3 regions of the Clostridium oceanicum genome follow, and region 1 is predicted to be linked to each of the others. Evidence: predicted binding sites of a transcription regulator. Region 1 holds the regulator's gene; each other region holds the start of a gene.
What was found. The regulator HrcA, encoded in region 1, represses chaperone genes, less so after heat shock. The targets are predictions, from matches to a motif close to TGTTAGCACTCNNNNNNNNNGAGTGCTAACA.
Positions count from the first base shown of each region.

Region 2: groES (co-chaperone GroES) is a predicted target of HrcA. The motif match lies at 2,264-2,294, and genes of this name have one in related genera.
Region 3: htpG (molecular chaperone HtpG) is a predicted target of HrcA. The motif match lies at 1,499-1,529, and genes of this name have one in related genera.

Region 1 is NZ_BAAACG010000019.1:394,068-398,602, forward strand. It holds gene dnaK (molecular chaperone DnaK) at 1-1,144, opposite strand, end outside; gene grpE (nucleotide exchange factor GrpE) at 1,197-1,868, opposite strand; gene hrcA (heat-inducible transcriptional repressor HrcA) at 1,890-2,903, opposite strand; gene hemW (radical SAM family heme chaperone HemW) at 3,097-4,248, opposite strand; gene lepA (translation elongation factor 4) at 4,282-4,535, opposite strand, start outside.
Region 2 is NZ_BAAACG010000003.1:50,421-54,955, reverse strand. It holds gene ABDZ71_RS02025 (4Fe-4S dicluster domain-containing protein) at 1-460, shown strand, start outside; gene ABDZ71_RS02020 (TVP38/TMEM64 family protein) at 693-1,406, shown strand; gene ABDZ71_RS02015 (TIGR01906 family membrane protein) at 1,409-2,047, opposite strand; gene groES (co-chaperone GroES) at 2,356-2,640, shown strand; gene groL (chaperonin GroEL) at 2,672-4,303, shown strand; gene ABDZ71_RS02000 (EAL domain-containing protein) at 4,382-4,535, opposite strand, start outside.
Region 3 is NZ_BAAACG010000008.1:149,730-154,264, forward strand. It holds gene htpG (molecular chaperone HtpG) at 1-1,428, opposite strand, end outside; gene ABDZ71_RS06920 (acyl-CoA reductase) at 1,821-4,466, opposite strand; gene ABDZ71_RS06925 (LuxE/PaaK family acyltransferase) at 4,481-4,535, opposite strand, start outside.

The DNA.
Region 1 (4,535 bases):
GAGTAGCTACTCCCCCTAATGTTTCTATTCCAAGAGTTAATGGAGTAACATCTAATAGTAATACATCTTTAACATCACCAGTTAATACTCCTGCTTGTATTGAAGCACCCATTGCAACAACTTCATCTGGATTAACGCCTTTTGTTAAATCTTTTCCTGTATATTGTTTAACAGCTTCTTGAACAGCTGGTATTCTTGTAGATCCACCAACCATTATAACTTTATCTATATCTGAAAGTGTAAGACCTGCATCATCTAAAGATTTTTTCATTGGCTCTAAAGTACGTTGTACTAAATCATGAGTTAATTCATTAAATTTAGCTCTAGTTAAATTCATATCTATGTGTTTTGGACCTGTTGCATCTGCAGTTATAAATGGTAGATTTATATTAGTTTGAGTTGATGAAGATAACTCAATTTTAGCTTTTTCTGCAGCTTCTTTTAATCTTTGTACTGCCATTTTATCATTTCTTAAGTCCATTCCATTTTCTGCTTTAAAAGTTTCTGCTATATGATCTATTATCTTTTGATCAAAATCGTCTCCACCTAATTTTGTATCACCATTAGTAGCTTTTACTTCAAAAACTCCATCTCCAAGTTCAAGTATAGATACATCAAAAGTACCGCCACCTAAATCATATACAAATATTTTTTGGTTTGTATCCATTTTATCCATTCCATAAGCAAGAGCTGCAGCAGTTGGTTCATTGATTATTCTTAAAACTTCAAGTCCTGCTATTTTACCAGCATCTTTAGTTGCCTGTCTTTGACTATCATTAAAATAAGCTGGAACAGTTATTACTGCTTGATTAACTTTTTCTCCTAAATAAGATTCTGCATCAGCCTTTAATTTTTGAAGTACCATAGCTGATATCTCTTGTGGAGTATATTCTTTTGAATCTATGTTAACTTTATGATCTGTTCCCATATATCTTTTTATAGAAATTATAGTCTTTTCTGGGTTAGTTATTGCCTGTCTTTTTGCAACTTGACCTACTAATCTTTCATCGTTTCCTTGGAAAGATACTACTGATGGAGTTGTTCTTGATCCTTCAGCATTTGGTATAACTGTTGGTTCTCCACCTTCCATTACAGATACACAAGAGTTTGTTGTTCCTAAATCAATTCCAATTATTTTTGCCATTTCCTATTACCTCCTAAATTAATTAAAATCTTTTTATAATTGAATTCCAAAATTAATTTGCAACTTTAACCATACTATATCTTATAACCTTTTCTCCTTTTTTATATCCCTTTTGGAAAACTTCAGCAATTTCTTTTTCACCATAGTTTTCATCATCTATATGCATAACAGCATTATGATAATTAGGATCAAATTTCTCATCTGATTTTATTTCTTCTACTCCTAATTTTTCTAAAGAAGTATTAAATTGTTTTACTGTCATTTCAATACCTTTTTTTATATCTTCAATGCTTCCTTCAACTTTATAAGCTCTTTCTAAATTATCTAACACTGGAAGCATTTCTTTTAATACATCTTCACATGCATTTGTATAGATATCTTCTTTTTCTTTAGCAGTTCTTTTTCTATAATTATCATATTCAGCTAAAGTTCTTAGAAGTTTTTCTTTTACATCCCCTAATTCTTTTTCTAGCTTTTCATTTTTCTTCTTAGACATACTTAACATATCTTCAAATTCCTTTTCTCTATTTTCTTTATCGCTTTCACATTCTTCTTCACTGTTATTTTTAATTTCATCCTTAGTTTCCACTTCAGATTCATCTTTTAAGTCACAAGACTTATCCTTACAATCACAAGTTTCAATATCTTCATTTTCAACTTCTTCTACTAAATTTTCTTTATTTTCTTTTACGCTCTTTTTTTCGTCAGTACACTTATTTGACAATTATATCCCTCCATTACAAGCTTATTTTATTAAAATATCATTCATTTCTTTAACTATAGTATTTATAACGGATATTATTTTACTATAAGGTATCCTAGTTGGTCCTATAACTCCTATAGTACCTATAGGCTTATCTCCCATGCTATAAACTGCTGAAATAACACTGCAAGTTTTAGCATCATCTATAAAATTCTCATTTCCTATTCTTATGGAAATTCTAGAACTAGATTCTAAAAGATCTTCTACTTTGTGTTTATCATTAAGCATTGATAAAAACTCTTTAGCCTTATGAATATCATTATATTCAGGGTATTTAAATATATTAGAAGCTCCTTCCATATATATTTCAGACCCATTAATATCTGTAAGCATCTCATATAGTTTATAAATAACAGGGACAAATATGTCTTGAAATTCTGTTAATTCATCTTGAAGTTCATCTATATATTTAAAATCTAACTTTTCTAAATTAAATCCTTTTAACTTATCATTTAACATGTTATTTAATTTAACTATAGACTTTGAATCTAAATTATTTTTCACTCTAACTATGCTATTTTTTATTATTCCATTATCAGTAATAACAACTAACAACAAATTATTGCCATCAATCTTTATAACTTGTAGAGATTTTAAACTACTCTTTATTATTGAAGGTAATTTTACTAAACAGGCTAAATCAGTAAGCTTAGATACTAAAGCTGTAGACTGTCTTATAATCTTATCAACTTCATATAAAGCAGAGTCTAATAAGTTTTCTTTTATTAATATTTGTTCTTCTAAAGGCAGATCAGATAACCTCATAAGTTTATCTACATATAATCTATAACCTTTATCAGATGGTATTCTACCAGATGAACTGTGTATTTGTTCTAAATACCCCATATCTTCAAGATCTGCCATTTCATTTCTTATAGTAGCAGAGCTAACTCCTAAATCATATTTTTTAGCAATAGTTCTAGAGCCTATAGGCTCTCCGCTATTTATATAATCATTTATTATAGCTTGAAGTATTCTGATTTTTCTTTCATCCATATCATAATGCCACCTCTTTTATTAGCACTCGCTTTTAATGAGTGCTAATTACTATAATTAAAATCTACCATTGTACAAATCATTTGTCAACTTAATAATTTTATATTATTTATATTAAATACTGCATATATTATAAATTTCTATATTATATAGTAAAAATCTTATTTTTTCTAAGTTTTCCTTTTATTTTCTCTTATTTTAAAACAAAATCACTAAGTATAGTATTAGATACATTTATCCCTTCTTTAGATAGCTTCAATGTATCCTTTTTTAATATTAAAAATCCTAGTTTTACATACTTATTTATAATATTCCCATATAGATTAAAAATATCTATTTTAAACCTTTTTGTAAATTCTTTTATAGAAATTCCTTTTATTTTTCTAAGTCCCATAAAAATAAATTCTTCTATTTCTTCTTCTAAAGTATTTTTGTGTGATTCTTCTCTTATTTTTATTAAGCTGTTATCTTTCATATAATTTATGTACTCTTCTACTAAGGAAGTATTCTTATATCTATAACCTTTTATATATGAATGTGCTCCTACTCCACATCCTAAATATTCTTTCATATTCCAATATACTAAATTATGTCTACACTCTTTATTATACTTGGCAAAATTTGAAATTTCATACTGATTATATCCATTTTTCGCTAAAAAATTTATACAATATTCATACATTTCTCTTTCTCTATCTTCCCCAGGTAAATTCAAAACTCCATCATTATACATATTATAAAAAGGTGTATTTTCTTCTACTATAAGACTATAGCAAGATAGATGTTCTGGTTTTAATGTAAGAACTTTATTTAAGGTATCTTTCCAAACTTCAAAACTTTGACCTGGAAGTCCAAACATTAAATCTATATTTATATTATTAAAACCTACTAATCTAGCTTTTTTAAAGCTATCTATAAATTCTTTAGCATTATGTATTCTTCCTAATTTTTTTAATAATGCATCATCAAAACTTTGTAGTCCTATACTTAATCTATTTACTCCCATAGATTTTAAAAGTTTTAGTTTTTCTAAGGTAAATGTACCAGGATTACCTTCTACTGTAAATTCTAAATTTATATCTTTATGTATTTCATCTATAGATCTTTTTAGTATCTTAAGCTCTTCTAAAGATAAATAGGTGGGTGTACCCCCACCTATAAATATAGTATTAATTATTCTATTTTTAGTAACTATAGATATTTCTTTAGAAAGGGCTTTTATATACTCTTTTTTAAGACTTTCTTTATTAGAGTAAGATATAAAATCGCAATACAAACACTTTTGTTTACAAAATGGTATATGTATATATAAAGATATGCTATTACCATTTATTTTTGTTTCAATCAAAATTTCCCCTCCTAAAATTTCGAAATTCTATTATTCATCAGTTTTTAAAACTGCCATAAATGCTTCTTGTGGAACTTCAACAGATCCTACCTGTCTCATTCTCTTTTTACCTTCTTTTTGTTTTTCTAGAAGTTTTCTTTTTCTAGATATATCTCCACCGTAGCATTTTGCAAGGACATCTTTTCTCATAGCTTTTACAGTTTCTCTAGCTATTACTTTTGAACCTATAGCTGCTTGAATTGGTATTTCAAATAGCTGTCTTGGAATTAACTCTTTTAATTTTT
Region 2 (4,535 bases), on a different contig from region 1:
AAAAGAAGAATTAAAAGATGCAATAGATTATTGTATAACTTTTGAGGAAGTAGCAGCTTTACTTGGAGGATTAGATGTAGATGTTTCAGAATGTAAAAATTCAGAAATAGAAGATGCCTCTTCATTTTCTAGAAGATTTGCTCAAAGTGGAGGAGTTACAGGAGCTATACAAAATTATGTTAAATCAAAGGGAATAGAAGGAGAATTTAATCCTATAAAAGTTGATGGAAAAGATAATATTAAAAAATCACTAGTACTAGCTAAAGTTGGTAAACTACCTTTTAATTTTATAGAAGGAATGATGTGTGAAGGTGGTTGTATAGGAGGTCCTGCTACAATTAAGTCTGCCTTAAAAGTTAAAGGTCAATTAAATAAATTTAGTAATGAATCTCAGAAAAAATCAGTGGTTGATAATGAAAAAATAGAAAAATTTGATAATGTACACATGCATAAAAAGTAAGTATAATATATAATTTAATACTAGATACAAGAATAGATTATAAAGCATATGATGTTATAAATATATTAATTAAATATTTTTAACGCATATGCTTTGTTTTATAAGGAACAATATTGTATGAATACAAATTTAATGAAATGATATGTAAATATTAAGGTTTTTTTTAGATATATAATTAATTTTTATGTTATTATGATATTCGTAGTACATACTGAAATAAAGGTGATTTTAGATGAAAAAGAAGAATTTGAAAGAAAGAATAGATTTTTTAAAACAGATTATAAAAGACAATAAGGCTAGTATTGTTTTATCATTATTTTTTATTTTAATAATTTTTGTTGGATATGAATATTATAAAAATATATCTGATTTTAGAAATCCAAATAAGATAAAAGAGATTATACTTTCTTATGGTAGCAATGGAGTTTTAGTATATTTGATGTTTCAAATTATTCAAGTAGTAGCTTTTTTTATACCAGGAGAAATAATACAAATAGCCGGTGGGTATATATATGATACTACTTTAGGGAGTATACTTTCTATAGTAGGAATTGTTATAGGAAGTAGTATAGTATATGGAATATCTCATGTTTACGGTAAGCCTTTAATAGAAAAAATTATATCTAAAAAAGAAATAAAGTTTTTTGATAAGATATTAAACTTAGGGGAAATAAATTTTGTTGTATTTTTATTATACTTAATACCAGGTATTCCTAAAGATGCATTAGGATATATATGTGGAATATCGAAAATAAGTTTTAAAAACTTTTTTATTTTTTCTACCTTAGGAAGAATACCTGGTATTATAATTTCTGCATATTTTGGTGCAAATATAAATGCAGGTAGTAGGCCATTACTTTGGGGAATAGGAATAACTGCTGTAGCACTATTTTTAATAGGGGTTATAAAAGGAGAAAAAATAGTAAAAAAGATACTAAAAAAGTAAATTTATTTTCTATTATGTAAATTATATATATATAAACAAATCATGCTACTTAAAAATATTATAATCAATATTATTAATGAACAATGAAAGAAAAATTCTTGTGGTAGCAAGTTTATAATAGGGTCTTTTCTAGGGTCAAAGAGCCAGTAATCATTTCTAAAAAGTATTTTATGAAACATATTAAAGCTTTTGTCAAAATTTATTATTAAAGGTAATGCTAATATTAAGGGAATCAATAATAAAAACATGCCTGTATATTTTAAAAAAATAATATTTTTATTTTTAAATTTCATAATTATAATAGGTAATAGTAGTATTATGCTTATAGTTATGAATTTTTTTATGCAAGAAAAAATGTATTTTACTTCTATAAAATGTATAATAGCTTCCTTTGAAGAAGGTAAATATGGAAGTTTAAAATTTGAACTATTAGAACTTATGTAATTAATCAAATATGTATAAACTTCTTTAATCTGTTCAGTATTTAAATAAGAGTTTTTTTCTATAGATAAATTTTTTATATCATAGAAATATATATATTTAAAATTTAATACAATGTTAAAAGAAATTAAGATTATAATAATTGATAAAATTAATCCTATAAATATATCTAAAAATTTTGTTTTATTTCTAAGAATCATAGGGTAAACACATCCTTTCTATTAAATATATATTTTACAACAAAACCTGTATAAAATATAGATGTTTGGTATAATAATAGATGTGTATGAATTATATAGCAAAACTGATTAAAATAACAATATAGCCATATAATTATAAAATTCAGAGAATATCAACCAATTAATTAACTATTTAATGGTTGATATTATAAGTGGTATTAACTATTATAATAATTGTATTAGCACTCAACGTTAATGACTGCTAACAATTATGTTAATTATTTAAAAATATATAAATTAAGCAAAATATATTTTAAGGAGGGGTTTACATGAACATTAGACCACTTGGAGATAGAGTTGTTATAAAGACAGTAGAGGCAGAGGAAACTACTAAAAGTGGAATCGTATTACCGGGAGCAGCTAAAGAAAAACCTCAAGTAGCAGAGGTTGTAGCAGTGGGACCTGGTGGATTAGTTGAAGGAAAAGAAGTTAAAATGGAAGTAAAAGTAGGAGACAAGGTATTGTTTTCTAAATATGCAGGAAATGAAGTTAAACTTGATGGAGAAGAAGTTACAATATTAAAGCAAGATGATATCCTTGCAATAGTTGAATAATTATATAAGATTTTAGTTAGGAGGGTTTAAAATGGCAAAGAGCATATTATTTGGAGAAGAATCAAGAAGAGCAATGCAAGATGGTGTTAATAAATTAGCGGATACAGTAAAAGTAACACTAGGACCTAAAGGAAGAAATGTAGTTTTAGATAAAAAATTTGGTTCACCATTAATAACAAATGATGGTGTTACAATAGCTAGGGAAATAGAATTAGAAGATTCATATGAAAATATGGGAGCACAACTTGTAAAAGAAGTTGCAACTAAAACTAATGATGTAGCAGGGGACGGAACTACTACAGCTACATTATTAGCTCAAGCTATTATAAGAGAAGGATTAAAAAATGTTACAGCAGGAGCTAATCCTATTCAAATAAGAGAAGGAATAAGAAAAGCTGTAACTAAAGCTGTTGAAGAAATAAAAGCTATTTCTAAACCAATCAATGGTAAAGAAGATATAGCTAGAGTAGCTGCTATATCAGCTGCTAATGAAGAAATAGGAAAACTTATAGCAGATGCCATGGAAAAGGTAGGAAATGATGGAGTAATAACAGTTGAAGAATCAAAATCTATGGGAACTGAATTAGAAGTAGTTGAAGGTATGCAATTTGATAGAGGATATTTAAGTCCTTACATGGTAACAGATACAGAAAAAATGGAAGCTAACTTAGAAGATCCATATATATTAATAACAGATAAAAAAATATCTAACATACAAGAAATACTTCCTATACTTGAACAAATAGTTCAACAAGGTAAGAAACTTATGATTATAGGAGAAGATATAGAAGGAGAAGCTTTAGCTACATTAGTTGTTAATAAACTAAGAGGAACATTCACTTGCGTAGCTGTTAAAGCTCCAGGATTTGGTGATAGAAGAAAAGAAATGCTTCAAGATATAGCTATATTAACAGGTGGTACAGTAGTATCTGAAGAATTAGGAAGAGAATTAAAAGATGTTACTATAGATATGCTTGGAAGAGCAGATAGTATAAAAGTTACAAAAGAAAATACTACAATAGTTAATGGAAAAGGCGAAAAATCTCAAATAGAAAATAGAGTGGCACAAATAAAAGCTCAAATAGAAGAAACAACATCAGATTTTGATAAAGAAAAACTTCAAGAAAGACTTGCTAAAATAGCTGGAGGAGTAGCAGTTATAAGAGTAGGAGCTGCTACAGAAACTGAATTAAAAGAACAAAAATTGAGAATAGAAGATGCACTAGCTGCAACAAAAGCAGCTGTAGAAGAAGGAATAGTTCCAGGTGGTGGAACAGCTTATATAGATATAATTCCAAAACTACAAAATGTAGATTCTGATATAAGAGATTCTAAATTAGGAATAGAAATAATAAGAAAAGCATTAGAAGAACCTGTAAAACAAATTGCTAATAATGCAGGGGTTGAAGGTGCAGTAATTATAGAAAAAGTTAAAGATAGTAAAGTTGGAATTGGATATGATGCTTTAAAGGGAGAATATGTAGATATGATAGAAAAAGGCATTGTTGATCCAACTAAGGTTACAAGATCAGCATTACAATATGCTGCATCAGTAGCTTCAACATTCTTAACAACAGAAGCTGCAATAGCAGATATTCCAGAAAAAGAAAGTGCTCCAATGCCACAAGCTCCAGGAATGGGCGGCATGGAAGGAATGTATTAATAAAAAGCATAAAATAAATATGAGTTACAAATAAAAGGATTTTTGATTAATCAAAAATCCTTTTGTTATATAAAAAAATTATAAATTGTGTATTAATACGCTGCTACCCTTAATTTTTTTAGCTTTACTTTTAATTTCAGTTGCAAGCTTAGTGATTTCTTCTGTATTAGAAAAGGAATTGAAATTACCGTATACTCCAGCTATAGATAGAGTAGTTAGATTAAAACTAGTT
Region 3 (4,535 bases), on a different contig from region 1:
CATTAACATTTTTATAGCAAACTCATCTACATCTTCTGTAAAGTATAATATTTCATACCCTTTATCAAGTACCATTTCTGTTTGTGGAAGTTTTTCTATTCTATCTACTGATTCACCGGATGCATAATAAATATATTTTTGATCTTCTCTCATTCTTGAAACATATTCATCTAAAGTAACCAATTTTTTTTCTTTTGATGAATAAAACATTATTAAATCTTGAAGTGTTTCTTTTTCTTGACCATAATTTTCATATATTCCATATTTTAATTGTCTGCCAAATGCTTTATAGAAAATTTCATATTTTTCTCTATCTTTTTTAATTAAAGTCTTTAATTCATTTTTTACTTTATTTTTGATATTTTTAGCTATAAGTCTAAGTTGTCTGTCATGTTGTAATACTTCTCTTGAAATATTTAAAGACAAATCTTCTGAATCTACTATACCTTTTACAAAACTAAAATAATCTGGAAGTAATTCTTTGCACTTATTCATTATCATAACGCCATTTGAATATAATTCTAATCCCTTTTCATATTCTTTTGTATAAAAATCAAAAGGAACATTTTCAGGTATATATAAAATAGCATTATAACAAACTGCACCATCTACACTTGTGTGTATGTATTTAACTGGATTATCAAAACCATAATGTTTATCATGGTAGAAATTTATATAATCTTCTTCTTTAAGTTCATTTTTATTCTTTTTCCAAATAGGAACTCTACTATTTACAACTTTTTCTTCTATAAATTCTTCATACTCATCTTTACTGCCTTCTTTAAGCTTTCTATTTTTCATATTCATCTTAATTGGGTATCTTATAAAGTCAGAATACTTTTTAATTATAGATTTTAACGTGATTTCATCTAAATATTTATCATAATCTTCTTCTTCTGATTTTTCTTTTATTTTTAAGATTATTGTAGTACCTACTGAATCTTTACTACAAGGCTCTATAGTATATCCTTCTTTTCCTTTAGATTCCCATTTATAAGCTGTATCACTCTCTAATGCTTTACTTATAACAGTAACTGTATCTGCAACTAAAAATGCAGAATAGAATCCTACACCAAATTGACCTATTATATCATGACCATCTTCTATTTTTTCTTCTTTTTTAAAGTTTAAAGAACCACTTTTTGCAATAACACCTAAGTTTTCTTCTAACTCCTCTTTTGTCATTCCTATACCAGTATCTCTAATTTCTAATATTCTCTCTTCTTTATTAGGAATTATTTTAATATAATAATCTTCCTTATTAAAAGTTATAGAATCATCTGTTAAGGCTTTATAATAAATTTTATCAATAGCATCACTAGAATTTGAAATGAGCTCTCTTAAAAAAATCTCCCTGTGAGTATAAATTGAATTAATCATAAGATCTAAAAGTCTTTTGGATTCCGCTTTAAATTGTTTAGTTTCCATATAATTCTCTCCTTTCAAATTAAAAAACTATGTATATACATAGTTAAGATTCTATACATTATAAAATGCTTATTAGCACTCACTATATTCAAGTGCTAATAACCTTCTCTTACTTATATATCACATTTTCATAATTATGTCAATAATTTAAGTTTAATTTTAATAATACTATTAAATTAATAGTCTAAATAAAATACTGTCCTTATAACCTTAATTTAAATAAAATTCCTTAAACTAAAGTAATTATACTAATGAAATTATATATAACTTAAATTCCATAAAATCAGAAAAATATGCGAAAATATAAAATCTACGCATATTTTAAAAAAATTTATTAATTTAAAATAAATATACAAAAACTAATTTACTAATTTTTATATTTTAAAATCACACTAATATATTCTTCTATCTATAATCTTTCTTATTTTACCAGTACGTCCAACACGTTCTATAGCATACGGTGGCAATAATTCAATATTAATATTATTAATCAAATTATTTCTATAATCTTTTCCTATACTCCTTATATTAGTTTTTAATAAAAGTTTAATTTTATTTATGAGCATTTCTTTATTATAATTAGCATTTTTACTTTTAGTTTCTATTTTAAAAATTATATCTCGCATCTTATCTACATTTTTAATTATAATCTGAAAAAATGGAGAAACTTCCTTTACATTTTTTAAAACTCCTTGCACATCATTTAAATATATATCTGATACATTAAGTCTGATGACATCATCTGTCCTTGATAATAGTTTAAATTTTTTAGATGTCCTACCACAACTACAAGGCTCCTCTATCCATTTTATTTTATCACCTATTCTATACCTTATTATAGGATTAAGTGTTTTATTTAAAGATGTAACTATTGCTTCTCCATTCTTGTCACTTTCTAAGTAACACCAATCCTCTAAAACATGGTGCTCACTACCCTTACAGTGTGGACATTGAAATCCTATAGGTCCTATTTCTACTGCAGCATAACTAAATGATGAAATTATCTTAGCACCTAAAATGTTTTTTATATATTCCTTAGCTTTCATAGACATATGTTCTCCACCATAATATATTTTCTCTATTTTTATATTGACATGGATCTTTTCTATCTCTTGAGCTAAAAGTATAATATTACCTGGAAGACCTACAATTACATTTGGTTTAAATTTTTTTAAATATTCAATAGTCTCTCTCTCTGATTGATTAGCAGTTATGGGTAATATTTTACACCCAGTTTCTTCTAGTCCTTTATTAACCGCTAAAAATGCTGTCCAAAAAGCTCCTACTTTCATATAATTAACAACAGTATCTTCTTTAGTAATACCGACAGCTTTAAAGCCTTTACCAAATACTTTTTGAGATTCTTTGAATTCATCATAAGAATATTCTACATATTTCATTTTCCCAGTAGTTCCCCCTGCAGAAAATACATAACTGTTGTTATTCTTTCTTGTTATCATTTGATTTCCTTTATCTACACTATTGTTAAAAATATGTTTTTTTTCTAGTATTGGAATATCTTTAAATTCCTCTAAACTTTTTAAAGGTAATTTAACCTTTTTATAAAACTCCTTATAAAAAGGTGCTTTTATAGCCTCTTTTAGTAATAAATTTAATTTTGAAAGTATAATATCATCTTTTTTTATATTAGATGCAAAATCCAAAGCTAACTCACTTTCTTTTAAATCTTCTTTATTTATATGTCTTACAAGCAAATTACAAAGATATACTCCATCATGAGGAGCTGATTCATCATTATTTACACTCATAGACCCTGGTCTACAAAATCTTAATACACCATAATCTATAAATTTTTCTACTTTATCCTGCAAATTTTCTTTACAAACTATCCCTACAGTAGACATATAATATTTTAATTTTTCTATATTTCCTTTAAATATATCTTTATAACTATGGACTATATTTATATAAATGGTTCTATTTAATGGTGAGCTTATAATTTTATTACTTTTATTAACTATTACAGTATGAAAACCACATCTTCCCTCTAAAAGTTGACACTTTCCATTAAACTGCCTCCATTTTTCAATTTCTCTTTCTTTTCTAATTTCCACCTTAGAATCTAATTCTAGTTGATTTTGAGGAAATTTTAAGGCTAAATTTTCTAGTTCATTATATAAACTATCTATAAATAATTTAACATTACTAGAATCTTCTATAAATATATTTTGACAGCTTGTACAAGCTCTTTGTTCCCAATATACTATGTCTTTTGCAAAACCTTTAGCTGAATTTTTGATTTCATCTCTTTCTAAATCTTTACATACAAGTCCAAAGCTTATTTTAGGACCAAAAGAGTAAATTTCAGTTTTAGCTGAAAGTCCATTTTTATAATTTACAACAGCTTCTTCTCCTCCGAATATTAGTACAGCATCAAATTGATTTTTAACTGTTTTTTCTATTTCAATATTCTTTCTACTCCAATAGGTAATAGCTATATATGGAATTATAATTCTATCTTTATCAATCTCCATTAATGCCTCATAAAACAAACTTGGAAATAAAAAATCTTGGCTAGAGACTTTTAATATATTTATGTTTTTAGTTATTATTCCAGTTATAAGTGAATCTATAGATCCTAAAAAAATATTTCCTGCCGTTATATGAAGAACAGATCCTATTGGAACAGATCTATCCATTTTATTATATTTATCATTTATAAAATAATCTAAACTATTATAATTCCCTATAGATTTTAATCTCTTTTTTAGATTGTCCACTGTAAGCATTTGGGGAAATAAATCCATTGCAAGTTCTATCATTTCTTTAGAGTAATTAGTTATAGCTGGCATATTTTTAATTATTTTTTTATAATAATAATCATTTTTATTACTAATTTTATTAGCTGTTTTTTCTAATATTAATAATATTTTATCTATAGGTATTTTTCTAAAATCCTTAGACTTTTCACATAATATTTCTTTAGAAAAATATTTAGTTGCTTTTTCTTTTGTTAGTTCTCCATTTATATTCATCTTTTCACCATAAAATATATGTTTAAATTCCTTTAAATTCATATTAACAACTCCTATTAGTTTTCATTTAAGATTTCTTGAGCCATAATAGCGCATCCCTTATGTTTTTTT